Spinactinospora alkalitolerans: one gene and its partner. The protein of the gene in region 2 interacts with the protein of the main gene of each other region in a pairwise test. Links are inferred from orthologs where the notes say so. Each region holds a gene or a part of one and is shown on either strand. Other genes may lie near its edges.

The links.
Region 1: the proteins of rsfS (region 2) and HDA32_RS08800 interact in binary tests that used the Escherichia coli proteins (3 or more experiments, as listed by UniProt). The link is inferred for Spinactinospora alkalitolerans from one-to-one orthologs.

What each region holds. Positions count from the first base shown.
Region 1 is NZ_JACCCC010000001.1:1,976,236-1,990,673, reverse strand. The notes cover bases 6,794-9,617. They hold HDA32_RS08800 (ATP-binding protein), read right to left. Parts: upstream 8,882-9,617; coding sequence 7,706-8,881; downstream 6,794-7,705. Other genes in these bases: HDA32_RS08795 (hypothetical protein), read right to left, coding at 9,177-9,617; HDA32_RS30530 (DUF5682 family protein), read right to left, coding at 6,794-7,363. Also shown: HDA32_RS08820 (COX15/CtaA family protein), read left to right, coding at 1-237; HDA32_RS08815 (PrsW family intramembrane metalloprotease), read right to left, coding at 170-1,513; HDA32_RS08810 (hypothetical protein), read right to left, coding at 1,732-3,579; more of HDA32_RS30530, read right to left, coding at 3,671-6,793; more of HDA32_RS08795, read right to left, coding at 9,618-11,600; HDA32_RS08790 (DUF4132 domain-containing protein), read right to left, coding at 12,137-13,006; HDA32_RS08785 (heme o synthase), read right to left, coding at 13,143-14,183.
Region 2 is NZ_JACCCC010000001.1:1,657,398-1,671,866, reverse strand. Bases 3,874-6,728 are described here. They hold rsfS (ribosome silencing factor), read right to left. Parts: upstream 5,576-6,728; coding sequence 5,171-5,575; downstream 3,874-5,170. Other genes in these bases: HDA32_RS07415 (M48 family metallopeptidase), read left to right, coding at 6,514-6,728; nadD (nicotinate-nucleotide adenylyltransferase), read right to left, coding at 5,637-6,299; HDA32_RS07430 (histidine phosphatase family protein), read right to left, coding at 4,455-5,081. Outside these bases: HDA32_RS07455 (ATP-dependent DNA helicase), read right to left, coding at 1-907; HDA32_RS07450 (DUF427 domain-containing protein), read right to left, coding at 998-1,783; HDA32_RS07445 (hypothetical protein), read right to left, coding at 1,959-3,104; more of HDA32_RS07415, read left to right, coding at 6,729-7,566; HDA32_RS07410 (ROK family transcriptional regulator), read right to left, coding at 7,613-8,800; HDA32_RS07405 (hypothetical protein), read right to left, coding at 8,967-9,941; HDA32_RS07400 (PQQ-dependent sugar dehydrogenase), read right to left, coding at 10,053-12,815; HDA32_RS07395 (sugar phosphate isomerase/epimerase family protein), read right to left, coding at 12,954-13,919. UniProt on the Escherichia coli protein: Functions as a ribosomal silencing factor. Interacts with ribosomal protein uL14 (rplN), blocking formation of intersubunit bridge B8.

The DNA of each region.
Region 1 (14,438 bases), 320 kb from region 2 along the record:
GCCCAGGCGTGGCTGCTGCTGGCCGCCGTCCTCGGCCAGGGCGCCATCGGCTACGCCCAGTACCTGCTCGGCCTGCCCGAATGGCTGGTGGTCCTGCACGTGCTCGGTTCGGCCCTGGTCTGGATCGCGATCCTGCGGCTGTACTTCGGCACCGCCGAGCGGGTCGCGGTCACCAGCCCTGCGGCGGCCCCGGAGGCTGCTGCCGCGGGTAGTACGGCGGGAGCTGCTGACCGGTAGGCGGAGGCTGCCGGCCGCCCGCCTCGCGCTGCGCCCGCGCCCGCTCGATGACGTGGGAGAAGTCGGAGCGGTTGAGGAAACCGGAGTCGGTGGGTTTGCTGGTCCAGGACGGAACGGCCTGCTGCGGCATGGACCCGATGAACGCCTCGCGGGCCACGTGCATGAGCGCGAGGAACGAGTCGCGGCGGTGCCACCACTGCGGGCGCGCCACCCCCCGGTCCAGCCTGTTGTGCAGCAGGGCGAGCTCGGTCGCCGCGAGCTGGTAGTCCTCCATCGCCTTGCGGCCGCGCGCACCGGCGTTCCGCTGGGCCCAGGTGCGCGCCTGCCGGCGCCCGCCCATGGAGCTGAGCATCTGGATGTCGGGCGGCGTGACCAGGCCGGTGGAGATGTAGGGCGGCAGGTAGTGGGCGATCGCCCCGACCTGGCGCCGCCGGTCCTGCACGGCGACCACGATGATCATGATCAGCACGAAGAGCAGCACGACGTAGGCGACGCCCAGGCCGATCCAGCCGAAGATCGTGGACCCGTTCCACAGCCCGTGCAGCAGCACCGCGGCGATCCAGCCGCCGACGGGCGCGAGGAAGCGCGCGCCGCCCCGGTTGATGGCCGCGTGCGCGACGCCCAGGCCGATCATCGCGGTGTAGAGCGGGTGGCCGAAGGGGGCGATGATGCCGCGCAGGATGAAGGTGAAGGCGAGACCCGCGAAGCCCTGCTCGAACAGCGCGCTGAGGAAGTAGGAGATGTTCTCGGTGAAGGCGAACCCGGTCGCCACCATGCCCGCGTAGATGACGCCGTCGGTGTAGGAGTCGATCTCGTGCCGGCGCCGCCACAGCAGGAAGAGCAGCACGATGCCCTTGGCGCTCTCCTCCACCAGTGGGGCTCCGACGGCCGCGCTGATGTAGGAGCCCAGATCCGCGCCGAACAGCGGCACGGTGTAGAGCTCCATGCCCATCGTGTTGAGGACGAGCGAGACCAGGACGGCCACGCCCGCTCCCCACAGGAATGCGAAGAGCAGCACGGGGCCGGGCTCGGGTTCCAGCCGGTCCAGCAGCAGGATCAGCGGAATCAGGACGGCCACCGGGATGATCGCCGCGACCAGGCTGACCACGAAGCCGAGCGCGCCGACCGCACCGCCGCCGGCCAGGCCGCCCAGCAGCAGGTAGCCGAGCACCAGGAGCATGCAGACGACGCTCACGATGATGCCGATGATCAGTCCCGTCGAGTGACGGCCGGGCTTGCGTCCCTCGAGGATGGCTTTTGTGTCAAGAGCGGGCATAGTCCCCGAGCGTAACGCCTCACCCCCGCCCCAGCAGCGCCAACCGCCCCCTCAAGGCACCATCCGGCCTGGTCCGGACACACGTTCGGCGCCGCGTCTCGAAGCCGTGGGGATCAGAGCCGTCGCCGCTTCACCGGGGTCCGCGAAAACCGTGTGGTGAGCCGGAGGTGAACGTCCGGCCGCGGGCGGCTCGGGCCGGGCACGGGCCGATGCGGACCTCAGTAGGGTCCACGGTGCCGAGAAGACCGGCCGGAGGTGGCTCCGATCCAGGCGCGGCGGTCCAGGTCGGCGGCTGCCGCGCTCGCATAGGCCAGGGCGGCCAGCCACGTCAGGGCGAGGCGGTCGGGGGGCGGCGGGACCGACTCTCCTGTGGCGGTGCGCAGCCGCTCGCCGGCGGCGGCGCCGAGCTCGGTGAGCAGGTCGGCGGCTCCGGGAAGGTGGGTGCGGCGCAGCCGGGGCACGGCGGCGTCGACGGCGGCGGCCGAGGCGGCGCAGCGGCCGCCTTCGGCCAGCCGGTTCAGCACCCGCGTGCAGGGGGCGAGCGGCGATTCGGGATCGCGCCGGGCCCCGTCGGCCACCGGGGTCCGGGGGTGTCCGGGCGGGCGGCCGGGCAGCGCGTCCAGCCCGAGGTTGATCCGGCCGGCCCATGACTCGGGCAGGGGCCGGCTCGCGTCCGGGGCCGCGGCCAGCAGGTGCAGCGCACCGGGCCGCCCGGGCAGCGGGCGCGCCACGACGCGCAGCGCGGCGCCGTGGTCGGCGGCGAGCCGAACCAGGTTGGCGGCGCCCACGCGGTCATCGGGGCCGGCGGCGACGGCCAGCACGGTCCGTCCCGTGCCGACCTCGGTGGCCAGGAGCGAACCGTCCTCTCCCGGGGAATCCCCCGGGCCGACGACCGTCAGGTCCGCGAACACCAGGTCGGCCCCGGTGCGGTGCACGGGCGCGGACAGGGCCGCCAGGGCACGCGCCACCTGGTCGGCGAACGGCTCCTCCCACAGCGCCGACAGCGGCGGATCCCACCAGGTGGCGCCGCCCGAGGTCGCGGCGGTCGTGGCCGTGCCCCCGCTGAGCCGGCCGTCGGCGCTGGCGCTCACCCGCTGGGCGACCATGCCCGAGCGGGCGAGGTCGCGGTGGCTCAGCGAGACGCCGCCGAACCCGACCGGCCCGCGGTAGGCCGCCGTGACCCGCTCCGCGCCCCCCGGAGCGACGTCGCCGATGCGCCACAGCGCGCGCTGCCCGCCCGCGCCGGAGGCGAGGACGTGCGAGACCACCCCGGCATAGCCGGATCCGGTGGCGACCCGCTCGCAGGCGAGGCCGTACAGCCGCAGCGTCCCGATCTCGGCGTAGGACCGGCGGCCCACGCCGACGTCGGCGAGCACGGCGGCGGGGCGGGGACCCTCGGGCCCGCCTCCCAGCCGCCAGGCGAGACCGAGGAGGTCGCCCAGGGCCTCGGTGTAGCCGGGCAGGGTGAACGCGGGCGTCGCGGCGTCGCGGACGCCCGCGGCGACGGTGGTGCAGGCGGCCGCGAGCCGCGGCAACCGCGCGGCGCGCGCGACGGAGGCGGCCCGCAGGAGCCCGGCGCGGTGCGGCGCACCGGCCGCGCGCACCCCGGTGGTGAGCACCTCCGCACCGGCCGACCAGGCCAGGAGCGCGGCCTCGCCGGCGGCGTCGTCGATGTCGACGGGGGCCGCCAGGTCGAGGAGCGCGCCGCTCCCGGTCTCCGGTCCGGAGTCGACCGGGCCGGTGCCGGCCGGCTCCCCGGTCGGTTCCCCGGCCGCCGGTTCGCCCTCGCCCGCGGAGTCGAGGACGCCGACGGCGGCGAGCAGGTGCAGGCAGCGGGGGCTGAGCAGGCAGCTGCAGCCGACCTGGGCGGCCTCGGTGAGCACGGGGGCGGCGAGCCGCACGGTCTCACCGCCCGCTGCGACGCTCCAGCCGTCGTCGTCGGCCCGCCACTCCCAGGTCTCGGCGACGCGGGGGTCGGCATCGAGCTTCCTGCGGACCCTCCCCGGTGCGGCTCCGAGCAGGTCGGCGGCCAGTCCCGCGTCGATCCGGGGTCGTTCGGCGCTCATCGATCCCCTCCGTTCCCTTCCGTCGCCCCGGCACCGCCGGCCCGGGCGGCCGCCCTGTCAGCGCTACCGACGCCACTCGTCCGCGCGTCCCTCACCCGCGCACCCTCTCCCCGATCCAGGAGGCGAGCTCCTCCGGTGACAGCGCCGCGACCGGCATGCCCGCGGCCACGAAGCGCTCGGCCAGCGCGCGGTTGTAGACGGGTTTGCCCGCGTCGTCCAGGGCCGCCAGGCCCAGCAGGTGCGCTCCGCTGCCCGCCAGCGCTCCGACCTCGCCGAGCGTCCTGGACAGGTTGCCGCCCTCCTCGAAGTCGGTGATGAGCGCGACGACGGTGCGGTTGGGCACCGTGACGCGCGCTCGGGCGTGCGCGAGTCCGGCGCCGATGTCGGTCCCGCCGCCGACCGACACCTCCAGCAGCAGGCCGAGCGGATCGCCGACCCGGTCGGTGAGGTCGACGACCTCGGTCGAGAACGCCGTGAACGACACGCTCAGCGCGGGCAGACCGTGCAGGACGGCCGCGACGAGCGCCGCGTAGATCGTGGAGCGCTCCATCGAGCCCGACACGTCGACCACGATGTTGACGTGCCAGTCGGCGCTGCGCCGGGCCCGGGTGGAGAAGACCGGCCGCTCGGGGACGACGACCATCGCGCCGTCGTTGCCCGGCCGCGCGGTGTGCAGATTGGCCCGGATGGTGCGGCCGAGGTCCAGCCGACCTCCGGGCCTGCGGGTCGGGCGCGGCATGTTCAGGCCGGTCAGCGCGGGGCGCATCCGCCGCGCCAGCCGTTCGACGAGTTGCCGGATCAGCCGGTCGACGAGGGGGCGCAGCTTCGCCAGCCGGGACTCCGGAAGCGCGCCGCTCAACGACAGGACGTGCTCCAGCAGGTCGACGGAGGGGGTGACGTGCTCGGGGTCGAGCTGGTCGAGCACGTCACCGCGCCCGCGCTGCGCGGCCCGCCCGAGGACCTCTTCGCGGACCCGGGAACCGAACAGCGCCTCCAGTTCCTCGGCCCATTCGCGCGCCGAGGGCCGGGGCCGCTCGCTCCCGCCGCGGGGACCGCCCTCCCCGGTCTGCGCTCCTTCGCCGTGGCCCCGCCCGTAGAGCTCGTCGAGCGCGGCCGCGGCGCGGTGCGCGGTCGCCGCGGCGCCTTCGCTCGGCGGCCGCCCCAGGACCAGCCGCCACCGGTCGAGCGGGCCGATGGCGTTCGCGGTTCCGCCGTCGGCGGAGACGGGGCTCCCCTCGCGGGCCGCGGAGGGCCCCGGGGCACCGGGGCCCGGCGGCGCGGCCGCGCCGCAGCGCTCCAGCAGGCCGGGGACGAGGGCGCCGACCACCGAGCGGGCGGCGAGGTCGGCCGCCGCCCAGGCCGCCGACCGTTCGGCGTCGACGGCGAGGTCGTGCGCTGAGAGGTGGCCGTGCCGCTCCGAGACGGTCTCAAGGAAGCGGGAGCGGGCGGCCGCGGACAGCACCTCGTAGCCTTCGCGCAGCGCGGGCAGCCGGGCGAGGAAGTCGGCGTCGGGCCAGCGCTCGATCGGCCCGCTCATCGCGTCGAGGACGCCGGGGTCCCCTTCGACCACGGGGGCCGCGACGGTCAGGGCGCCCGCGATGCGGTGGGCCAGGCCCCGGCCGTCATGGCCCGCGGCGTCGCCGTCGCCGTCTCCGCCATGGCCCTCGTGGCGCCTCCCTCGGCCCTCGGCGCCCCCGCCGCTGCCGCCCCGGTCGCCGCCGTTCTCGCTGCCGAGCACGCCCGGCGGGCGGGCGAGGTCCAGCCAGCCTTCCAGGCGGTCGGCCAGGTCCGCCGCCGGGAGCTCGTCCAGCAGGACCAGCGCCGCGGTCGCGGCCCCCTGCGCGAGGGGGCCGCCCTCGGCGCTGAGGCCGCGCAGTTGCCAGAGCAGTCGTCGGGGTCCGACCGCACCCGGCAGCGCGGCCTGGGCCTGCACGAGGCGGACGACGCGCAGCAGCGCCGCGGCGTCGGCGAGGTCGGTGCTGCCGGCCATGCCCGCGACCGAGGCGACCGCTGCCTCGGCGAGCCGGGTCCGCAGGCGCGGCAGGGACGCGGGGACGTCGCGCATCCCGGGAACCTGGCCCGCGACGATGCGGTGGACGTGGTCGTGCAGGGTGATGGCGTCGGCCAGGCCGACGCGCGGCAGGACCGCGGAGTCGATGCGCCCGCCCAGCTCGGCGACCTGCTCCGGCAGGCCGCATTCGGCGGCGCGGGCGAGCAGGGCCCCGGCCGCGGCCGGAGTGAGGTCGCCGTCGGCCTCGCGGAGGTCGGCCGAGATCCGCCCCCGGGCCGCGGACTCCAGCGTGATGCCGTAGCAGGCCGCCATTTCCAGCGTGGCCCCGGTGGTGGGGCGCCACGCGGCGCGCCACCGCCGCCCGAGGGATTCGGCGTCGCCGAGGCCCGCGACACCGCGCTCCTCGGCGTAGGAGACGCCGGCGGCCGCGAGCCGGTTCAGCGCGACGTGCCGGGCGCGGTCGCGCCCGTTGCGGAACGGGTCGAGGCGCAGATCGCGTTCCCGGCCCCGGGAGTCCGGCCCCGGCAGGCCGAGCTCGGCCAGCAACGCCGTGACGTGGACGACGAGCCCCGATGCCGGGGCTCCGGACGCGGGCGCGCCGCGGCGCTCGCCGACGAGCTCGCGGTGGGCCGCGGCGGCGACGGCGCGCGCCCGCCCGAAGGATTCGCCCTGGGTCAGCGCGCTGGTCATGCCCTCGACGAGCTCGCGCCGACCGGGCGCGGCAAGGCCGCGCAGGGCTGCGAGGTCGCGGGCCATGCGGTAGGCGGCGGCCGTGTCGGGAACCCCCACGGCGTGACCGTCGCCGCGCATGCGGCGCCCGACGGCGGCGAGCCGGCTCGCCGCGGCGCGCTCGACCAGTTCGGGGGCGCCGCCCGAGCGGTGGACGTCCTGCTGCCACTCGGGGTCGCGGATGCCGGCCGGGTAGCCCGAGCGGGAGTCGAGCAGCTCGAAGGTGTAGGGGATCAGCGCGGTGACCGTGCCGCCGGGCACGGGACCGCCCGGCACCGGAACGGGGACCTCGGAGGTCGGGGGAAGCGCGAACGCCTCGGCCCCGCCGCCTCCGGACGGCAGCAGCGCCGCGGCGTGGAACGCCCCGACGACCGCGGCGGGGCGGTGCGCGCCGAGCTCGGCGGTGACCTCGTCGACGCGGCGGCGCATCCACGCCTCACGCACGAGGTCCCGGGGGGCGACGCCGCCCCGCGCCTCTTCGTCGGCACGGCCGAGCCAGCCCATGGCGAGCGCGGCGCGGCGCACGCGTTCGGGGTCGGCTCCGTAGGAGCGCGCCTCGACCAGGCGGTCCCACAGCTCCTCCTCACCGTCCACGTCCTCGGCCCCGCGGACGGCGGCCGCCGGCCCCGACTCGGGTGGACCGAGCGCGGGGCGCTCGCTCGGGGGCCGGATCGAGGCCGGGAGGTCGATGGCGCGCACCGGCACGCCGTTGGAACGGGCCCAGCGGATGGCGGCGAGCTCCGGCGAGAAATCGGCGAAGGGGTAGAACCCGTAGGCCCGCTCCTCGCCGAGCACCAGCGCGACCGGCGCGGTCGTCTCGGGGTGGCCGAGCCACGGCAGCCACGGGTCGGCCTCGTGCGGCAGCTCGACGAGGACGGCGTCGGGCCGCGCGGCGTCGAGCAGCGCGGGCATGGCGGCGGCGAGCACCGGGGAATGGTGCCGCACCCCGATGAGGTGCGGTGACTCGGCGGCCACCAGCGCCTCGGTCATCTCTGCGGCGCCGGGCGCCGCCGCCCGGGCCGGCGTGCCGTCCTGCGGGTTCATGCGTGCGTCATCTCCTCGTCCGACCTCCATCGAACCGGGCGCCGCGCATGCCCCGCCCGACCAGGGGGCAGACCACCCGACTCAGCAGAGCCGCGTGAAATCCACCCTCGCCCTGTCAAGCCCTCCACGCCAACTCCCATCCGGCAACCTGTGGACAACCCCGGCCCGAAGCCCGCTCCCGCCCTCGCCGCCCCCGTGGAAGGCCTCCGGCTCGGCGGGCACCGCCGGCCGGATTCCAGGTCCCTTCGTTCACGACCGGTCTCGTGGCCTCGCCGGCCGCGAGGCCCGCGCGTCACGCGGGACCGCGCTGCGCGTCCGACGTCGTCTCGGTCCGCACGGGGCTCACTCCCCCAGCACGTGGCGGAGCTCGTAGAGGCGCTTCCACAGGCGGGCGCCGTCCTCGGCGCGGTGGCGGACGGTGGAATCCCAGTAGGCCAGCAGCCGCCCCTGGTCCTCGGGGTCGTCCTTGCGCACCGTGCCCAGGAGGTAGCCGGGGAGCAGCGACAGCAGATCGCCGGCGCCGAGGTAGGCCGCCTGCAGCCCGAGGGAGGTGGTGATGCCCACGGCCTCGGCGGTGCTCATGACGGTCGTGGGCCGCTCGACCGGCCAGCCCTCGGCCGAGCGGCCGGAGCGCAGGTCGCGGAAGGCGGTGACCAGGGCCTCGATGACGGCGTCGTCGACCGCGAGGTCGCGGTCGTGGCGGGCGATCGCCGCACCGGCCTGGCCGCGCACGAGCTCGACCTCGGCGTCGAGGTCGGCGATGGGCGGGACGGCCTCGAAGTTGAAGCGCCGCTTGAGGGCCGCGCTCATCTCCGAGACCCCGCGGTCGCGCAGGTTCGCCGTCGCGATGACGTTGAAGCCGGGGCGGGCCAGGAACAGCCCCTCCCCTGCGGCGTCGTCGCCCTCCGCGGTGCCCGCCAGCTCCGGGACGGCCATGCGGCGATCGGAGAGGATCGAGACCAGGGCGTCCTGCACCTCGGGCAGGCAGCGCGTAACCTCCTCGACCCTGGCCAGGCGGCCGGAGCGCAGCGCCGTGAGCACCGGGGAGGGCGCGAGCGCCTCCCGGCTCGGCCCCTTGGCCAGCAGCAGCGCGTAGTTCCAGCCGTAGCGCAGGTGCTCCTCGGTGGTGCCGGCGGTGCCCTGGACGGTGAGCGCACCGGTGCCGCTGACCGCCGCGGCCAGCAGTTCCGAGAGCATCGACTTGGCCGTACCGGGTTCGCCCACCAGGAGCAGTCCGCGCTCGCCGGCCAGCGTGACGACGCTGCGCTCGACGAGGCCGCGCTCCCCCACGAACTTCGCGGGGATCTCCATGCTCGCGGGCACGCCATCGACCGGCTCGGCGACGCGGAGCCCGGCTCCGCCGCTGCCGACGATGAAGGTGACGACGGCGCGCGGGGTCAGCCGCCACCCGGGCGGGCGCGGTCCGGTGTCGTAGGCGGCGAGGAACGCCAGCTCATCGGCGTAACGCAGCTCGGCGGGCTCGATCTGCGCGGCTTCCAGGGTCGTCTGCGTGCTCACCCCGCCCCTTCCGTTTCGTTCGGTTTTTCGGTGGACACCTGCTGGATCCGGTGGACTGGCGCGTCGGGTCGTCGGCATCGTCCTACCAGACGGAACCGACAGGAGGAGCGACGGGGCGCCCGTCGCCGCGCTCGGGTCCCGAGGGCGGGACCGCCGTGAAGCGTGACGAGCCAGGAATACCGGAACGCGGTGACGGGACGCGGCGGCCGTCCCCGGAGGGCCTGCGGGGACCGGCGCACCGCGCTCGCGGTCCCTGCTCTCCGCCGCCCCGCAGACCCCGACCGGCCTCCGGGTCTCACACCGGCCGTTCGTGCAGCCGCCGCAGAGCGCGCTGGAAGAGCGCGGCCTCGCGGGCCAGCCCCGCGACGCCCTTCGCGAGGGCGTCGTGGGCGCCGGGGAGCAGGCGGTCGACCTCGGCCCGGGTGGCGGGCAGCGGCATCGACCTGCTCTGGAAGCGGTGGATGCCGCCGATCTCGGCGGCCGCGGCGCGCACCAGGGCGCGCGCCTGCCCGTCGGTGACCGCGCGCAGACGGGCCGAAGCCTCGGGATCGCGCGGGGTCAGGTGGGCGGCGAGTTCCGGGCGGAGCGGTTCGGAGGTGCCGTCGGCGACACCGTGCACCGCCGTCCACACGGCGGATTCCGCGGGGAGCGACCACAGGACCTCCTCGTGGTCGCCGCTGCGGTCGACGATCCGCACGCGCCGCTCGTGCCAAGGGCTCCTGGGCCCGTACGCCTCAGGCCCCACGATGTCGGCGGGAGGCGCGCCGGGCGGGCACCACCGTCCGGGCGGGTCGTCGTCGGAGATCTCGACGAGGTCGCCGTTATCTCCGTCCCCGGCCCGGAACCACCCGAAGCGGACTTCGGATACGGCCTCGAACCGGGTGCGGCGGGCGCCGTCCAGTGCCGCGAGGTCCGCGTGGAGACCGGGCGCCGCGGCGGCGCCATCGGCGGCATCGGCGGGGTCCGCCGGGTCGGTGCCGTCCGCCGCGCCCGAGGTCGCGGCTCGCAGCCGCCGGACGTGCGCGAACGCCGCGGAGGACATGGTCATGAGCATGCCCGGCCCCGACCGCTTCACCTTGACGACACGCGACCGGTCCGGCTGCTCCAGCTCGTCGACGATTCCGCGGCGCAGGGTGCGCGCGAGCACCGCGTCAGCGTCGGCCTCGCGGATCCGGGCCACCTGCCCGGGGACGGCGTCCCAGAACCGCCGGTCCACATGTTCCAGCACCTCCAGCGCCGTTCGCGCCCGGTGCAGCCCGCCGTGCACGAGGTCGTCGGCGAGCACGTCGAGGCGTGCGGTGACCAGCGGCCGCAGCAGCGGGAGGCGCCAAAGGACGTGTACCCGCCCGGCCTCCGTGTAGCGGTCGACCAGGTCGCGGACCAGTGGCGCGTAGCGGGAGTCGGCCATGAGGGGCGCGTAGCCGTGCGGGCCGTGCGGCGGAGGGGTGTCCCACTTTCCCATGAACGCGTCGGCGTCGACGGTCGCGCCGCCGTCGTCGAAGGGCACGCCTTCACCGAGCAGGGTGTCGAGCAGCCCCGGGCGCAGGGTGCGCCCCGAGCGGAGGCTGACGCCCCACGCCTTGACCGGGACACCGTCGGCGCGCAGCCGCGCGGCGAGCGGGGCGACGAGTGCGTACGCGTCGTTGTCGGGCTGCCCGGTCCAGGCGCGCCGGGTGGCCGCCGCCATGGCGTGTTCAAGCCAGGCCGCGGTCTCGCCGGGCGCGGCGGTGGCGGCGAGGTCGGCGACGGCCCCGCTCTCCAGCAGCAGCGGGACCCAGCTCCTGGGTGCGGCGCGCATCCCGGAGCCGCTCACCATGGTGCGCAGCAGGGGCCGCATCCTCGGGTCGCGCTCGGCGAGCCGGGCGATTCCGGTGCGGTTGCGGTCCCAGAAGCCGTTCTCGGCCTGGGACACCGCCGAGAGGGAGAGGAGTTCGGCGAGCAGGCCGCTCTGCTCGGCCGCCGGGTCCAGACCGGCTTCGCGCGCCCACGCGCCGATCTGATCGACGAGGTCGGCCCACGGCGGGAGGCCGGCGCGGGAGCGCAGCAGCGCCAGTTCACGCAGTTCGGCGTGGGCTCGCTCGGCGCCGAACCGCGCGCCGAGGTCGGCGACGTGCTCCTTGACCTCCTTCACGCCGACCGCGCCGACCTCGGAGAACTCCAGGAACGCCGCGCGAACCGCTTCGGTGTCGGGCGGTTCGGGCAGCACACGCTCGGCGCGGCGCGCCCGGGAGAAGCAGCGCTGCGCGTAGTAGTGGCGCTCGGCCTCGATGAAGGACCGCGCCGCCTCGTCCCACATGGGCGGGGCCTGGAGCGGCGGCAGGGTCTCGGCGATGTCCTCGTAGGCGGAGAAGGCGCGGCCGGGTTTGGTCCCGGCGAGGCGGGCCGCGGCCTCCAGTCTCCGGGTCGCGGCGAGCGCCGCGACGGCGCCGTCCGGATCGTGCACCAGGGCCCAGTAGGGGTAGCGCAGGGGTGCGGACGCGCGCCCGCGCGCGACGGGCTCGCTCACGTGCCGGAGGCCGAACCCCAGGTGGGCCAGTGCGGCGTCCTCCGCGGGGGCGACGGCGTCGGCGACGATCCGCACGGTCGGCCGCGGCAGCGCCGGGTGGCCGAAGGCGCGCGCCCGGACGGGATGGGTGCCGGGGACCTCGGCATCGGGCGGCAGCAGCCCGGCGTCGGCGAGTGCCGGGAAGGCGTCGCCGGGGACGGCGGTGGGGGGCACGGCGTCTCCTTCAACGTGCGGGGGAAGGGGGAAGGTCGGTGCGCGGTCCCAGAGCTACCAGGGCCCGCCGACAGAACCGGCCCGCTGGAGCGGCGGCCACAGAGGCCTGCTGCGCGGCCCTGCCGCCCCCGAGCGGGTCCGGTCCGCCATCGGGCGGCGTGCGCGGTGCCGCACGCCGCCCGGTATCGACGGGTCAGTCCGCGGTCCGTGCCGTGCGGTCCCGTTCCCACGTCTCCGCGAAGATCTCGAGGATGGGCCTGAGCGGGAGGAACCGCTCCAGCGGGCCGTGCGGCCCGGAGACCGCGGGCGCGGCGAAGTCGAGGAGGTCCAGCGCGGCGTCCTCGCGGGGACCTTGGTGTCGCCGGCGAGCCGCACGGCCGGGCGCTCGCCGAGCACCGGATGGACGTGGCGGCGGGCGCGGACCCAATCGGTCTCGGCGCCGGGCGCGGAGCCGAGAGGGGCCAGGCCCGCGTCGAAGAGCGCGGTGCCGGACCCGGGTCCGGGATCGGACGCGGAGCCGGAAGCGGGGAGCGCGGTCACGCCTGGTCCTCCTCCGCGGCCGTACGACCGGTGTAGATCATTTCGGCCATGCGGACGCCTTCGGACCAGGCGACCGGGCCGACCTCGCGCAGCGGCAGCGGACGCTCGTCGGCGTCGACCCAGACGAGGTCGCCGGTGAACGCGCGGTATTCGGGGGCGTCGGAGCCGATCCAGTAGCGGGCCTGGACGCTGCGGCCGGCGTCGACGGCGCGGCAGACCGCGTAGCCGCCGCGCACCGCGAACCCGCCGCGCTGGGCGCGGCCGGTGGCCTCGCGCAGCGCCTCGAACTCCCCGTCGGCGTAGTCGGCGACCCGCCGGGCTTCGGCGGCGAGGCCGCCGGGTTTGCGGTGCACCTCGCGCGTGAGCTGCGGGACGCCCTGCTCGATGCCGAGTTCGAGCGCGAACTCCCTGACGTCGTCGAGGTCATCGATCAGCACGGGGTGGCTGATGACGACGCGCTCGGCGCCGAGCCACGCGGTCTCGGCGTCGATGCGGCCGTCGTCGCCGATGCCGCGCAGGAATCCGCCGTCACCCCCCTCGGCGGGGACGACGAACAGGTTCTCCAACAGGGCGCGCCAGGAGGGGTCGGGCCAGACCTCGGCGAGCAGCGCGGCCGGGACCGGGAGCGCGCCGAGCATCCAGGACTCCACGCGCTTGCGGCATTCGCGGTCGTGGCGCTGGAGCCATTGGGCGAGGCCGAGCAGGCGTTCGGCCTCGGCGGAGTCGCGCACCTTCTTGGGAACGGATTTCAGCCGCCTCCCCTTGGCGCCGCGGCACACGAGGGTGCGGCCGTCAAGGGCGAGCGCGTATCCGTCCGGGCCGTCGGTCCAGACCGTCTCCGCCGTGGCGGTGGGGGTGGTTGACATGCGCCCTGTTATACCGATGCGGTGCGACAGAGCGCGCGGGACCGCGGGAGGCGAAGAGCGCCCCGGGCGGCTCCTGCGAACGGGTGCCCGCGCCTTCGGGCCGCCCCGTGCCCGCCCGCTCCCCGAAGCGGCGGGGTCAGCGCATGAGGGCGGCGAGCAGCGGGTCGATCGTCACCGCGGCGAACAGCAGCGCCAGATAGGCGTTGGACAGGTGGAAGAAACCCATCGTCTTCAACCGCGGGCCGGTGACGCCCGCGCGCACCTTCACGAGCAGGCGGTGGGCCTGCACCAGCAGGATCGCGCCGAGCACGACGGCCACCACCGGGTAGAACAGCGTGGTCTGCGCGACCGGCCACAGCACCACCGACACCAGCACGGTCGCCCAACTGTAGAGCACGCACTCCAGCACCACGCGGCGGTCGCCGGCCACGACCGGGAGCATCGGCACGTTGGCCGCGGCGTAGTCCTCGCGGTAGCGCATCGCCAGCGCCCAGGTGTGCGGCGGCGTCCAGAAGAACACGACGAGGAAGAGGATGAACGGTGCCCAGTCCAGCCGGTTGGTGACGGCGGCCCAGCCGATGAGCACCGGCATGCAGCCCGCGATGCCGCCCCACACGACGTTCTGCGCGGTGCGCCGCTTGAGCAGCATCGTGTAGACGAAGATGTAGAAGGCGATCGCGAACACCGAGAGGGCGGCCGACAGCCAGTTCACGAACACCGCGAAGCCGGCCGTCGACGCCACGGCCAGCGTCAGGCCGTAGATCACGGCGCCACGCGGGGTCACCTGGTGCATCGCGACCGGGCGGCGCCGGGTGCGGCGCATCTCCTGGTCGATGTCGCGGTCGATGTAGCAGTTGATCGCGTTGGCGCTGGCCGCCGACATGGTGCCGAACAGCAGCGTCGCGACGACGTTCCACAGCCGCGGCACGCCGGCCGCGGCCACGAACATCACCGGGATCGTGGTGATCAGCAGCAGCTCGATGACGCGCGGCTTGGACAGCGCCACGTAGGCGCGCACGTAGGCGCCGAAGGAGCCGGAGCGCCCCGCGGGCTCGGCCGCGGCGCCGCGGCCGGCCGACTCGCCGGCCGTCGTGCCGTCGGCCGTGCCGTCTTCGGCCGGCCGGTCGGCCGAGGAGGAGTCGGACGTGGTGTGAGGGGAGCGGTTCAGCAACGTCATCAGCGCCGTCGCGTCCAGGGCCGCTCGGGCCGGACCTTCGGGGCCAACCGCGCCCGCAAGGCGCCCACCTGCCGTTCGGCCCGCCGGCCGCGCGGCGCGAAACGCGCGGCGGGAGACATCCGCTCTACGGACACAGACACGCTGAACCTCAAAGGAATAGGGAATCTTCACTGCTCGCCACAGCAGGCCTGCGGAGGCCGCGCGCCGCCCTCAGGCGCCCGTCGGATCCCACCGACACCCGCCGAGAATACGCGC
Region 2 (14,469 bases):
GCAGGTGGTCGACGCGTCCCGGCTCGGCGTCGGTGAAGATCAGCGCGAGTCCGTCGGCGGTCTCGCCGAGGCGCTCGGTCAGCTCGACCTCGCACAGGCGGGCCGCGCGCTTGGCCGCGGTCGCGACCGCCCGCTCGGTCAGCGCGCCGCTGGCCGCCGATGTCACCCGGTCGACGAGCTCGTGGGCCTCGTCGACCAGCAGCACGCGGTGCTCGGGCAGGATCTGGTAGCTCTGCATGGCGTCGATGGCGAGCAGCGCGTGGTTGGTCACCACGACGTCGACGCCGCCGGCCTCGGCCCGCGCCTGCTCGGCGAAGCATTCGACGCCGAACGGGCAGGCCGCGGCGCCCACGCACTCGTTGGCCGCGACCGAGACCTGCCGCCAGGCGAGGTCGCCGACGCCGGGCACGAGTTCGTCCCGGTCGCCGGTGACGGTCTCCTCGGCCCACTCGTGCAACCGCTGGACCTGCCGGCCCAGCGAGGACAGCGCGCGGGGGTCGAACAGTTCGACCTCGTCGGGCTCGGCGTCGGCCGCGGTCTGCAACCGGTGCCGGCACAGGTAGTTGCGCCGCCCCTTGAGGATGGCGAACGTGGGCTCGCGCCGGAGCAGCGGCGCCAGCGCGGCGGCCAGCCGGGGCAGGTCGCGGTCGATGAGCTGGCGCTGCAGCGCGATGGTCGCGGTGGAGACCACGACCGTGGTGTCGTTGGCCATGGCGTGCCGGATCGCCGGCACGAGGTAGGCCAGCGACTTGCCGGTGCCGGTGCCGGCCTGCACGACGAGGTGTTCCTCGATGTCGATGGCGGCGTCGACCGCTTGGGCCATCGCCACCTGCCCGTCGCGCCGCGCCCCGCCGAGGGCGCGCACCGCGGCGTCCAGTAGTTCGTCGACGTCCGGGAGATCAGCCACGCATGTGACAGTACCGGTCCGCGGAACCGGGCGGGGACCGTTGTCCACAGCCGCTCGTGCGGCGCGGCCGCGCCGCCGCGCCGGCCCCGGTCACTCCACCGTGACGGTCAGCTCGTCGTGCAGGAAGCACAGGTACTCGCGGACGTTCTGGGCGTCCTTGAGCGGATCGGGGTAGGACCAGGCGGCGTCGGCCACCTCGCGGTCCCCCACGCGCAGGTGCCAGTAGAAGGCCTGTCCCTTGTACGGGCAGTACGTCCGCTTCTCGCTGGGGACCAGCAGCTCGCCCCGGACCCCTTCGAGCGGGAGGTAGTGGCGATTGGGCAGGCCGGTCTCGGAAAGGACCCTCGGATGGTCGGTCAGCGCGATCTCCTCGTCCCCCAGCCGCACCAGCACCCGCCTGGCCGACCGGCGGACGTCGACCCGGTGGAAGGGGTCGCGCAGGTGGCCCTCGACCTGCTCCTCCTCGTCGTACCATGCGTCGGCCGCGTCCCAGTACATCGCCGCGAACCCGCGCAGCCAGGCGGCCTCGGGCACGGGCTCCGGATAGGCCCACACGGCGTTCTCCGCGACCGCGCCGTCCACCGCGACGTTCCAGTAGGCCGCGTCGCCCTTGTACGGGCAGTGGGTGGTGTGGCCGCTCGGAGTGAGCAGGTCCTGCGCGATGTCCTCGATCGGCACGTACAGCACCGGCAGCAGCCCGGTCTCGTGGACCAGGCCGCCCCGTTCGGAGTCCAGCACCGTGCGCCCGCCGATCACCGCCCGCACCCGCCGCGGGAACGGGTGCATGAAGAGCGCGTGCCGGGGCGCGTCGAGGGCGTAGTTCACCGTCGTGGGGGCGTCCGCGGCCAGTGGGCCCCCGCCCAGGGTCAGCGACATGGTCTTTCCTCTCCTCGCGTGATCGCCGTCGGCGGTGGTCATGCCCCGAAGAGCGGCGCGGCAGACATCGGCGCCGACGCCGCGGCGACGGCCTCCGCGAGCCGCCGGGCGAACGCGGGCGGGGCCCCGCCGATCGATCGGTGGGGCCCCGCTGACCGGATGCCGAAGACCGCCGTCAGGAGGTCTCGTCGGCGCCGGTGTCAGCCGACGCGGACCGGCGGCGGCGCGACAGGTACATCGCGGCGCCGCCACCGCCGACGGCGACCACCGCGGCGGCGATCAGACCGCCGAGCGCGGCGCCGGTGACGGGCAGACCGCCGTCGGCGTCGCCGTCCTCGCCGTTGTCGTCCGCGGGCGGAGCGGGCTTGTCGTCGCCGTCACCGCCGCCGTCGCCGTTGTCGCCGTCGCCGGGCGGGGTGCTCGGGTCACCGCCGCCGTCGCCGTCGCCGTCGCCGGGCGGGGTGCTCGGGTCGCCGCCGCCGTTGTCGCCGTCACCGTCGCCATCGCCGTCACCGTCACCGTCGCCATCGCCGTCGCCGTCGCCGGTGACGTCCTTGTCGCTGAAGACGCCGGTCGTGGCGAAGTCCAGGCGGTGCTCGAAGTACTCGCCTTCGGCGGGCGTGACGTTGAACTGCACCAGCAGCCAGGAGTTGGCCGTGGTGACGTGGTCGGCGCCGTTCTCCTCGAGCTCGGCGGAGTGCTTGGTGGCGACGACCTCGACCGTGGCGTCGGTGAACTCGAAGGTCTCGCTCCAGGAACCGCCCTGGAACTCGACGCTCTCGCCCAGGACCTTCAGGCCCTCGACCTCGATGCTGGTCGACGCGCCCGCGTCAGCGGTCCAGGTGGAGGTGGACGTGGCGGAGCCCAGTTCGAGGATCTCGGTCTGCGCGGTCTCGTCCAGGGTGGTGAGGAGGTCCTCCCCGCTCCCGCCGTCGCAGAGCCCGCTGTAGGACACACCGGCGATCGACGCGGTGGCGGTGAGCTCGTCGCCGGTGCGGGTCACCGAGCTCTCCGCGGACTCGGGAGCGCGGGAGTCGCCCCAGTTCTGCGCGCCGCCGCCGCTGGACCAGTCCGCCGAGGCGTCGCCGTCGGCGCGGTCGGTGCTGACATCGCCGACGGGGGGCGCGCTGAGGCAGAACTCGTCGGTGGCGATGCGGGCGTTGGCGTAGTGCGCGCCGCCGGTCCCGGGGGCCGAGGGGTCGGCCTGGGCCGGCGCCGCGGCGGCGAGCGTGAGCGCGCCGGCCGCGGCGAACACGCCGCCGGAGGCCGCCAGGCGCCGGGCGAACACTCGGGTGGGGGCGGCGGGGGATATCGGAGTCAAGGTCGACCTCTGCTTGTCTACTCGTCGGATGTCCTGGGCACGGATCACGGGGCTGTCCGCGCAGGCCGAGCGGGGGCGGAGAGATCCAAGCGGGAACAGGGGATGGACCGGTCGCGGCACGGGAACCGATGAGGGTGCCACTGCCCGTGCGCCTCAGGACGCGAATCGCCACACGATTCGCCAGGAGATGGAATCAACCTACATTCCGCGCTCATTTCACAGAAGCCATGAATCGCCACATTCGCGACACGGACGGTGAGGCCTCCCGGAGCGGTCGCCGAGCAGCGTCGCAGGACATCGGCATCGCCGCTGGTCAGTGGATGTTCGCGGAGAAGACCCTCGCTTCCTCACCCGGTCGCCGGTTGAGGTTTACCGCCTGGCCGTAACCGGCCAGGACAACGGAGCGGGACGCACTGACCACGCACCGCGCCGGAGCCGCGCACGAAAAATCCCGCATCCGACCGGATGCGGGATTTCGTTCCTCGGGGGCTCGGGGGTCGCCCCCCGGAAAACACAGCGGCCCGCGCGGAAGGTGACCGAAGGCCACCGACCAGCGCGGGCTGGCTCGTGGAGCTATGGGGATTCGAACCCCAGACCTCTTCCATGCCATGGAAGCGCGCTACCAACTGCGCCATAGCCCCTTGCTGCGAGTACAACTCTACATGACATCGGCGAGTGCTCTGACCAGTGCGCACAAGGACTTTCACGCCTTGACCGACCGCGCCGCCGCAGTCCCGCCTCAGCCCCGACCCGCGATCCGGCGCATTCCCAGCGACCTTGACCTTGTGGGTCCTGAAAACGTTGCGATAACCCCGACAAGGCCGAGATCGGCGAGAGAACCGCCGCAAAAAAGGCCGCCCCTGTGTGCAGGGGCGGCCCTTGAATCCGCTGTGGAGCTATGGGGATTCGAACCCCAGACCTCTTCCATGCCATGGAAGCGCGCTACCAACTGCGCCATAGCCCCCGATCGGGAAGTCCGCCGCAGGGTGTTCCCCGTGCCGACTCCCTGAACGATAGCGGAATCCACGCGGTTCGTCGAAACGAATCCGCCCGACCGGACGGCCCGGTTAGATGTACCGACCGTGGGGTTGGAGGGCTGTGGCCGGAGTTCTTTCGTTCACCACCGCATGACCTGGGGAGGCTGCCGTCAGCGCGCCGGCGCCTGCGGCGCTAAAGGTCCCGCCGCACTTGTCCGTGCCGGTCGCCCGCCATAGACGGCCGGGGCCTTGAGCGGCGGCGATCCCGCCACCTTTCGCGTCGCCGGACGCTTCGCGCCCGACAACAGCCCCACCGAGCCCGCGCGACCACAGCAGGGACCGGAGACGATCCCAGCCCTCTCCCATCAGCGATCTAGCGGTCGTCGCCGAGCACGCGCTCCTCGGGCAGGCTCGCCGCGTTGTGCTCCAGCAGCCGCCAGCCGCCCGAGCGCAGCGGGCCGAGCACCGACCACGAGCAGTTGCCGAGGGGCCCCAGCACCTCGCGGTACTCCGCCGGCAGGCCCAGCATCCGGTTGATGCCGGCGCGCAGCGCTGCGCCGTGGCTGACGACCACCAGGACCCCGTCGGCCGGCACCTTCTCCAGGCCGCGGCCGATCACCTCGGCCACCCGCTTGCCGACGGCGGTCATCTCCTCGCCGTCGGGGATGTCCATGTTCCCGTAGCGCTCGGGCCAGCGCTCCCGGATCTCGGTCCCGGTCAGCCCCTCCCACTGCCCGCCGGAGCGCTCCCGCAGCCCCTTGTCGTGCTCCACCGGCAGCCCCGTGCGGCGGGCCAGGGCCGCAGCGGTGTCGGCCGCCCGGCTCAGGTCGGAGGCGACGATCGCGTCGGGCCCCAGGGCGGTGAGGAGCCGGGCGGCGTGCTCGGCCTGGGCCGCCCCGGTCCGGTCCAACGGGATGTCGGTCTGCCCCTGGAAGCGCTTCTCCAGATTCCACGACGTCTGGCCGTGCCGCCAGCAGACGACGCGACGGGTCTCGGTCACAGGGCCTCACTTCTCACAACTCGCGGCCGCCTCGCTCCCGGCCGCTGGGAATCGTCCGGCGCCCCGGGAGCGGGCGGGGGCGACGGCTCCTAGGAGCCGTCGCCGGAGCCCTCGGCCTCGCGCACCGCGCCCTTGGCGGTGTCGGGGAGGGTGATCTCGGGGCAGTCCTTCCACAGCCGCTCCAGGCCGTAGAAGCCGCGCTCCTCCTCGTGCTGGATGTGCACGACGACCTCGACGTAGTCCAGCAGCACCCAGCGGCCGTCGCGCTCCCCTTCGCGGCGCACCGGCTTGGCTCCGGCCGTGCGGAGGCGGTCCTCGACCTCGTCGACGATGGAGCGCACCTGGCGGTCGTTGGGCGCGGAGCACAGGACGAACGCGTCGGTGATGACGAGCTGGTCGCTGACGTCGTAGGCGACGATCTCCTGGGCGAGTCTGTCGGCCGCGGCCTCGGCGGCGATGTTCACGAGCTCGACGGCCCTGTCCGTGGCGGTCACGATGTGCTAGCTGCCTCCCCTGGGTCTGCCTCGACGGCGGGGCGTCTCGCGCGGACGGCCGTCACGGCGTGCCGTCCATCACCCGATCGTCGAGGTAGAGCCCGGTCTTGTTGATGTAGCGGACGATGCCGTCGGGCACCAGGTACCAGATGGGTTCGCCCTTGCGGACGCGTTCCCGACACTCGGTCGAGGAGATGGCCAACGCGGGGATCTCCACGAGACTGACCTTGCCGTCGGGCAGTCCGGTATCGGTGAGCCGATGCCCGGGACGGTTACAGCCTACGAAATGTGCGAGCTCGAAGAGCTCGTCCACATTGCGCCAGCTCAGGATAGCGCCCAGCGCGTCGGCCCCGGTGATGAAGAACAGCTCCACATCGGGGCCGAGGATGTCGCGCATCTCGCGCAGCGTGTCGATGGTGTAGGTCGGCCCCGCCCGGTCGACCTCGATGCGGCTGACCCGGAACTGCGGGTTCTCCGCGGTGGCGATCACCGTCATCAGGTACCGGTGCTCGGCCGGGGTGACCTTGCCGGTCTCCTTCTGCCACGGCTGCCCGGTGGGCACGAACACCACCTCGTCGAGGTGGAACAGATGTGCGACCTCGCTGCCGGCCACCAGGTGGCCGTGGTGGATGGGATCGAATGTGCCGCCCATGATGCCCACGCGGCGCGGGCGGGACCGGCCTCCCTCGGCCGCCTCGGACGTGCTCGTCGGTTCGTTCGGCACCCTGCTGCTCCGTTTCGGCCCCGCTGTCGGGATTCGTGGTCAACGCCGAGATTAACCCGATGCACATCGGCGCTATTCCACCCCTACCCCCACACGTCGCCGCAAGTACCCGCGTACCCCTCCAGCGGGCGCCCCGCACCCGCGGGCAGAAACGCGTCATATCTCGATACCGGAAATCGTGGCGCGGCCCCTGATGGCGACATAGCATGCCGACATGGCCAACTCTCCCGACCGCACCCGCGTCCGACTCACCGCCATCTCCTCCCGAGCCTACGAGCACCCGGCCGATCGCGGCGCACTGGTCGCGTTGCGGTCGCTGCGGGGGTTCGACGAGGTCTTCAAACGGCTCTCGGGCCTGTTCAACGAGCGCGCACTGCGCCTGATGTTCCTCTCCAGCTCCGTGCGGGTGAGCGAGCAGCAGTTCCCCGAGGTCCACGACTACGTCCGCGACGCCGCCTACGTCCTGGACCTGGACGAGGTCCCCGAGCTCTACATCCAGCAGAATCCGCGGCCCAACGCCATGGCGATCGGCAGCAGCAAGCCGTTCATCGTCATGACGACCGGGCTGTTCGACCTCCTCGACGCCGAGGAGCAGCGCTTCGTCGTCGGCCACGAGGTCGGCCACATCCTGTCCGGGCACGCCGTCTACCGCACCATGCTGCTGGCCCTGATCGGGCTGGCGGCACGGGTCGCCTGGATCCCGCTCGGCTACATCGGCATCCGCGCGATCGTCGCGGCGCTGGAGGAGTGGTACCGCAAGTCGGAGCTGTCGTGCGACCGCGCCGGCCTGCTCGCCGCCCAGGACCCCGATGCCGCCAAGCGCGCGCTGATGAAGCTGGCCGGCGGCTCCCGGCTGGCCGAGATGAACACCGACGCGTTCCTGGAGCAGGCGCGCGAGTACGACCGCGGCGGCGACGCCCGCGACGGCCTGCTGAAGCTGCTCAACCTGGTGGGCCAGACCCACCCCTTCGCCGTGATCCGCCTCGCCGAGCTGGACCGCTGGATCAGCGACGGCTCCTACCGGCGCATCCTGGGCGGCGACTACCCGCGCCGCGACACCGACACCGACGCCTCCATCGGCGAGGAGGCCCGCAACGCGGCGAAGTCCTACCAGGAGTCCTGGGAGCGCACGGCCGACCCGCTGGTGGGCACCCTGCGCGACGTGGCCGGCAGCGCGGCCAGCGCCGGCGGCAAGCTGTTCGACACGGTGGCCGACCGCTGGAAGGGCGCCGGGCGCCGCGACGGCGGCGGCAACGGCACCGCCTGAGACGGCCCGACCGGGAGAGGGACCGCGGCCGCGCTCCCCTGGCCGCTCACTCCACCGCGTAGAGGGCGTCGCTGACCATGCGGGCGGCGCCCACCACTCCGGCGTCGTCGCCCAGTTCACTCAGCACGATCGGCATGTTGCCGGTGGCCAGCGGCAGCGAGCGCCGGTAGACCACGCCGCGGATCTCCGACAGCAGCAGGTGCCCGAGGTTGGCCACCCGCCCGCCGATGACGATCAGCCCGGGGTTGATGAAGGAGACCAGGCCGGCGAGCGTGAGGCCGACCCTGCGGCCGCCCTCGCGCACCATCTGCACCGAGCACGCGTCGCCGCGGGCCGCCGCGGCGCCGACGTCGACCGCGGTGAGCTCCCCCCGCTCCCCCAGCATGTCCAGCAGCACCCGGGAGCGCCCCGCGCGGGCGGCCGCGGTGGCGTCGCGGGCCAGCGCGGCGCCGCCGAACACCGCCTCCAGGCAGCCCTTCTCCCCGCACGCGCAGATCGGCCCGGACTCCTCGACGGTGATGTGGCCGATGTCGCCCGCGCAGCCGTCCACCCCGCGGTACATGTGCCCGCCGACCATGATCCCGCAGCCGATGCCCGTGCCGATCTTGACGAAGAGGAAGTTCTGCGCCGAGCGCGCCACCCCGGAGTGCTGCTCGCCCAGCGTCATCACGTTGACGTCGTTGTCCAGCAGCACCGGGCAGCCCAGCTCGCGCGCCATCGCGTCGCGGACCGGGTAGCCGTCCCAGCCCGGCATGATCGGCGGTGACACCGGGACTCCGCGGTCGAAGTCGACCGGCCCCGGCACCCCGACCCCCGCGCCGACCAGCCGGTGCGGGCTCTCCTGCTCGGCCAGGAGTTCCCTGGTGATGCGCAGGGCGGTGGGCAGCACGCTCTCGGGGCCCTCGCGGACGTCGATCTCCTCGGCGGCCTTGGCCAGGACGCGCAGCCGCCCGTCGGTGATGGCGACGCCCAGCGAGGTGGCGCCGATGTCGACGCCGGCGAACCTCAGGTCGGCGCGGAAGTCGACGATGGTGGAGCGGCGGCCGCCGCGCGAGGTGGCGGGTCCGGCGTCCCCGGCGAGTTCGAGCTCGGTGAGCCGGCCGACCTCGGCCGCGATGGTGGTCCGCGACACCTGGAGGCGGTCGGCGAGCTCGGCGCGGGACAGCGGCCCCTCGTCGCGGAGCAGCCGCAGGATCCTCGCCTGGGTCCGGGTCTCCGCCCTGCTCGCGAGCATTGCTGCCACGTGAGCATCCTGCCACACCGGCATCCCGGCGACGGCGGACCCGCTCCCCCTGTCTCCCCCGGTCAATCAGCACCCCTTGCCGTTGTGTCGCGCCGGGCACCGATCGGGCCCCCGCCGCGGCGGCGGGGGCCCGTCCGGTGCTCGAGAAGTGCCGGGGTCAGAACGCCTGACCGGCCTTCTCCGCCTCGGCTTCGGCCGCCTCGCGGCGGTCGTCGGCCTTGGCCTCCAGTCCCTCGGAGCGCTCCTGCACGGAGAGGGTGCGGGCCTGCGCCGAGCCGATCTCGCCCAGCTCTCCGTTGATCGTCCCACGCACGCGGTTGTCCTGCCCGGCCAACGCGACGGGGTCGTTGTCGCGGGCGGTCAGGTCGCCGCGGATGATGTTGTCGTCGATGTGGACGGTGGCGGTGTTGCCCTTCACGGTCACGTTGTTGTGCCAGTAGCTGGTCGCCGAGCAGCCGGCGACGGGGCCGTCGGAGCCGATCTGCACGGTGTCGGAGTTGCCGGTGTAGGTGGCGTCGCCGTAGACCTCGCCGCCGCAGAAGATGCTGCCGTGGGCGTTGCCGGCGACCCTGAGGTCGCCGTCGACCACGCTGTCGTAGAGGTCGGTGTAGCCGGTGCCGTCACCGGTGAAGTCGCCGCCGATGGTGGAGGACTCCGCGAAGAGGTCGCCGGTTCTGGCGTTGACGTTGCCGTCGACGCTGGAGCCGATGGAGAACACGAAGCCCTGCACGGTCGATCCGTCGACGGCGACCGCGCGCAGGTTGGCGGACAGCTCGCTGTCCTCCAGGTAGGCGCCGAAGGCACTGCGCGCGGTCACGGCCCCGCTGATCTCGGTGTCGGTGGTGTCGAGGTAGCCGTCCTCCCGGACGATGACCTTGCCCTTGAAGGTGCCGCCCTTGACGACGAGGTCGGCGCCGGCCCGCACGGTGACGTCGCCCTCGACGGTGGTTCCGGTCAGCGTGCAGGACTTGCCGGCGGGGACGACGAGGTCGCCGGGGACGGTGACGGCGCCGCCCTGCCCGTTGCAGGAGGTGACCAGGTCGGCGGCTGCCGGAGCGGCGAGGAACGCGCCGCCGCAGAGGGTGAGCAGTGCCGTCGTGGTCGTCGTGGCTGCGATGCTGCGGAGCTTCATGGGTTCCCTTTCTGGAGGAGACCGCGATGGGGGATGGCGGCGCCGGAGCACCTGGGGTGCCGCTCGGGCGGTTGTGCCGCCCGAGCGGCGTCGGACAATGGTACGGGCCGATCAGTCGCCGAGGCTCTCGATCACCCCTTGGGCCTTCCAGAACAGCTCCTCGGCGAGAGCGGAGTCGGGCACGTCGGCGCGAGCCATGTCCTGGAACTCCTCCAGTTGTGCGACCGCGGGTTCGGCCCTGCCGCCGTCGTGGTGCCGCACGGCCACGTCGACCTTGTTGGCCAGCCGCTTCTCGACCCTGCGGTCCAGGTCGGCGTCGGCGACCGCGGTCGCCAGGGCGTCCAGCCCGTCGCCGGCCGCGGCCGGCTCGGCGACCCCGTGGCCGCGGAAGAGCAGCGAGTCCAGGTCGACGCCGCCGGTCGTGGTGACGTAGAGCGTTCCGGTCTCCCCCGAGGTGTCGCCGAGGAAGGTGGAGGCGCTGACGTAGTCGCCGGCCCCGCCGGTCGCATCGACGGGGATCTCGCCGATCACCGGCCCGTCGGGGGCGTTCCAGCGCAGCGACACGGTGCCGCCGGCCTCCGAGGCGGCGCGCAGGGTCACGCCGCTGATCCCGGTGAAGTTGAACCGGTCGAAGGAGATCCAGTCGCCCTCGGCCAGCGAGCCGACCTTGCGCTGACCGCTGGCGCCGCTGTCGTCGACGATCTCGCCTCCGCTGAGCTCACCGGCCCACTCGGCCTCGCGCAGCTTCGGGGTGAGGTAGAGCGACGCCTCGCCCGTCGCGGCGGGGACGCCTTCGGCTCCGCCGTCGGTGTAGGTCAGCAGGAAGACGCCGTAGGTGTTCTCGGTCTCGCCGTGGTCGGAGTCCGAGGGGGTGGGGATGGTCCCCGAGCAGCCCTCGCCCGTGGCGCCGGGGTGGGCGTGGCTGTCGTGCCCGATGCCGAACTGCCAGGCGGCGCGGGCGCAGTCGACGGCGTCGCCGTCCTCGGGGTCGGTGATGGTGGAGTCGAAGGCGACGGGGTCGCCCCAGTCGAAGAAGCCTCCGTCGACGGGCGTGGTCAGGGTGACCTCGGGGGCGGTGTTGCCGACCACGACGGTGTCCGACACCAGGCTGAACTTCCCGGAGGTGTCGGTGACGCGCAGCCGGGGGAAGTACTCGCCCTTCTCCTCGTAGGTGTGGGTGGCGGTGGGGCCGGTCGCGGTGAACTCGCCGTCACCGGTGAAGTCCCACTCGTAGGTGAGCTCATCGCCTTCGGGGTCGGTGGAGGCCGAGGCGTCGAACTCCACGGTCAGCGGCGGCTGCCCGGAGCTCGGCGTGGCCGTGAACTGCCCGGCGGGCGTCTTGTTGCCTTCGGCGTAGTCGATCCGGTAGAGGCCGGCGTCGGGGTTCTCCGTGAAGAAGCCGGTGCCGTACTCCAGGACGTAGAGCGAGCCGTCGGGGCCGAACTCCATGTCCATGATGCCGCGCCAGGGTGGGGCCGCGATCGAGTCGAGGTGGTCGTTGGGCAGGACGTTCTCGATCTGGGAGACGGATCCGTCGGGACCGTCGACGGTCAGGGCCGCCAGGTAGTTCTGCGAGAACTCGCCGAAGAACGCCTTGCCGTCCCAGTGCTCGGGGAACTTGCCGGGAGCGGGGTTGTCGGCGTCGTAGTGGTACACGGGGCCGCCCATGGGGCCCTGGCCGCCGCCGCCGAAGGCGGTGAGCTCGGGCCATGGCTGGTCGTCGTCTGAGTCGCCGTACCACAACTGCGGCTCGGTGGCGGGGACGGGGATGTCGGTGAGGCCGGTGTTCCAGTGCGAGTTGTTGACCGGGGCGTCGCAGTCGAAGAACTCGCCCGGGGTGCCGGTGGCGAAGTCCCACTCGTTGTACTCGGCGTTGGGGCCGTGGCAGTAGGGCCAGCCGGCGTTGAGCGGCTCGGACGTGGACTGCCACTCCACGTAGCCCATGGGCCCGCGGTCGGGATCGGCCGTTCCCGCGTCGGGACCGTAGTCGCCCCACATCAGGGCGTCGGTCTCGGGGTCGACGGTCATCCGGAAGGGGTTGCGCACGCCCATGACGTAGATCTCGGGGCGCGTGCCCTCGGTGCCCGGCTCGAAGAGGTTGCCCTCGGGGACGGTGTAGGAGCCGTCCTCCTGCACGGTGATGCGCAGGATCTTGCCGCGCAGGTCGTTGGTGTTGCCCGCGGAGCGGCGCGCGTCGTAGCCGGGGTTGTAGCCGGGGGCGTCGTTGTTGGGCGCGTAGCCGTTGGCGCCCGGGGCCGAGGCCGGGGTGTTGTCACCGGTGGACAGGTAGAGGTCGCCCTCGGAGTCGAAGGCGATGTCGCCGGCGACGTGGCAGCACTGGCCGCGCTGGGTCTCGACCTCGATGATGGTCTGCTCGCTGGACAGGTCGAGGGCGCCGGCCTGCTCGTCCCAGGTGAACCGGGAGAGCCGGTTGTTGCCCTCCCAGGTGTCCCAGAACGACTCGTCCTCCCCCTCGGGCAGCCGGTTGGGGGCCGACCCGCTCGGCGTGTCCAGCGGCGGGGCGTAGTAGACGTAGACCCAGTTGTTCTCCTCGAAGTCCGGGTCGAGGTGGATCGTCTGGAGACCGTCCTCGGAGTTGGCGTAGACCGGGATCGTGTTGACGACCTTGGTGACACCGGTGCCGGGGTCGGTCAGCCGGACGTCGCCGTCGCGCGCGGTGTGCAGGATCCGCTTGTCGGGCAGGATCGCCATGTCGACCGGCTCGCCGACGCTCTTGGTCAGCGTGATCCGCTCGTAGTTGTTCCAGTCGGTGGCCGGGGCCGCGTTGGCGGTGGCGGGTAGGGCGATCGCGAACGCGCTCAGCAGGATGGCGCCCGCCAAGAGACTGAGCAGGCGTCGGGGGGCGGAGTTCACACGGGGCTCCTTGTGGCGTTGCCTGGGGGGTGACGGGGGGGCGCGCGCCGCGGCCCGGCGCCGCCGGGGCGAAAGGGCGCGGCGCCGCCCGATGTCGCGCGGCCTGGTCCGGCCGGCTCCAGCGGGGCGCGGCGCCGGTCAGCCGCGCAGGCGGTACATGGCGTCGTAGCTGCGCTCGGCGTTGCCGAGTGAGTTCACCGGGTGGGGCGGCGCGGCGGTCGAGCCGGCGTTGTCCTGCTCCCAGATGCCGTGGTGGGCCCCGCGGCTGCGGAGCGAGCTGAAGAAGCGCCGGTAGGGCAGGTCCCCGGCGCCGAACTCGATGATGTCGTAGCCGTTGCCGTTGTCGGGGTTGGTCTTGCCGTCCTTGACGTGGAACAGGGGGTAGCGGCGCGGATGGGCGTTGACGTAGTCGACGGGGTCGAAGCCGGGGTAGCGGTACTGGCCGGCGAAGGCCCAGTAGATGTCCATCTCCAGGAACACCAGGTCGGGGTCGGTGTTGTCCAGGAAGACGTCGTAGAGGCGGACGTCGGGCCGGTCGTCGGCGAAGGCGAACTCGCCCGCGTGGTTGTGCTGGTAGAACTTGATGCCGCGCGCTGCTGCGGCCGCCCCGAAGGTGTTGAACTCCTCCGCGGCGGCCTGGTAGCCGGCGACCGTGTTGACGTGAGTGGGGGCGTTGGCGGTGCCGACGTACTTCAGGCCGAGGATCTCGGCGTTGTCGAGCTCGCGTTCCGTGTCGGAGCGCCACGCGGACAGCCCCACGTGGCTCCCCACGGCCTTGAGCCCGTTGTCGTCGAGCAGTTGCCGGATCTGCGGGACGGTGATCGGGCCGACTTGGCTCTGGGTGTAGCCGGCGAACTCGATCTCCTGGTAGCCGATGCGCGCCAGCTCCTCGAACACCACGCGGAAGCCGAGCTCGGCGACCTTGTCGCGGATGGTGTAGAGCTGGATGCCGATCTTGCCCGGCGGGATCAGCCGACCGTTGGCGGCGTGGGCGGGCGCGGCCAGCGCCCCGGAGACGGTTCCGGCGCTCACCGCCACGGTGGTCGCCGCGAGTGTGCGCAGGAACCCGCGCCGTCCGAGTTCGGTCCTGTCGATTCTGGCCATGCCTTCTCCTTCGCGCACTCCGGGTGCTCCGCAGGGGTGACCCGCGCCGCGCTCGGCCGGGTCACCGGTGTGCCCGTGCGGCCGGCCTGGGCCGGTCGGGGGCAGCTCCCCGGCCACTCCGCGGTCGCCTAGCACAGGCTCGGGGTGGTCGGGCCGTCACAGGTGTGAAGTTACACACGGATCCCCGCAAAAGGAATATCTTTCACCGAAAATAATCGAACTTCGTCCAGTTGCCTGACAAAGCCGATCTTCCTCGACGGCGTCGATCCGGATCGAGTCCCGGCGGGACGCGGACGCGTCACCCGAGCAGTCACCACCTCTCTCACCAGTGGAAATACCACGTCCCTCGCCGTCATCCGCCCGGATGCGGCCGCCTCTGCCGGCCGCCCATCGGCCGCTGTTGCGGCCGCGGCTTTCGTCATCTGGTTGGCGAAGCGCCGTGACAAACCGTTTTCCGAGTCTTGACCGCTCGTAGCCGAGCGGTTTAGCTTTCGAGACATCCGACGTATGTCTGTGACCGGGAACACAGGCCTCTGGTCCGTGTGTCGCG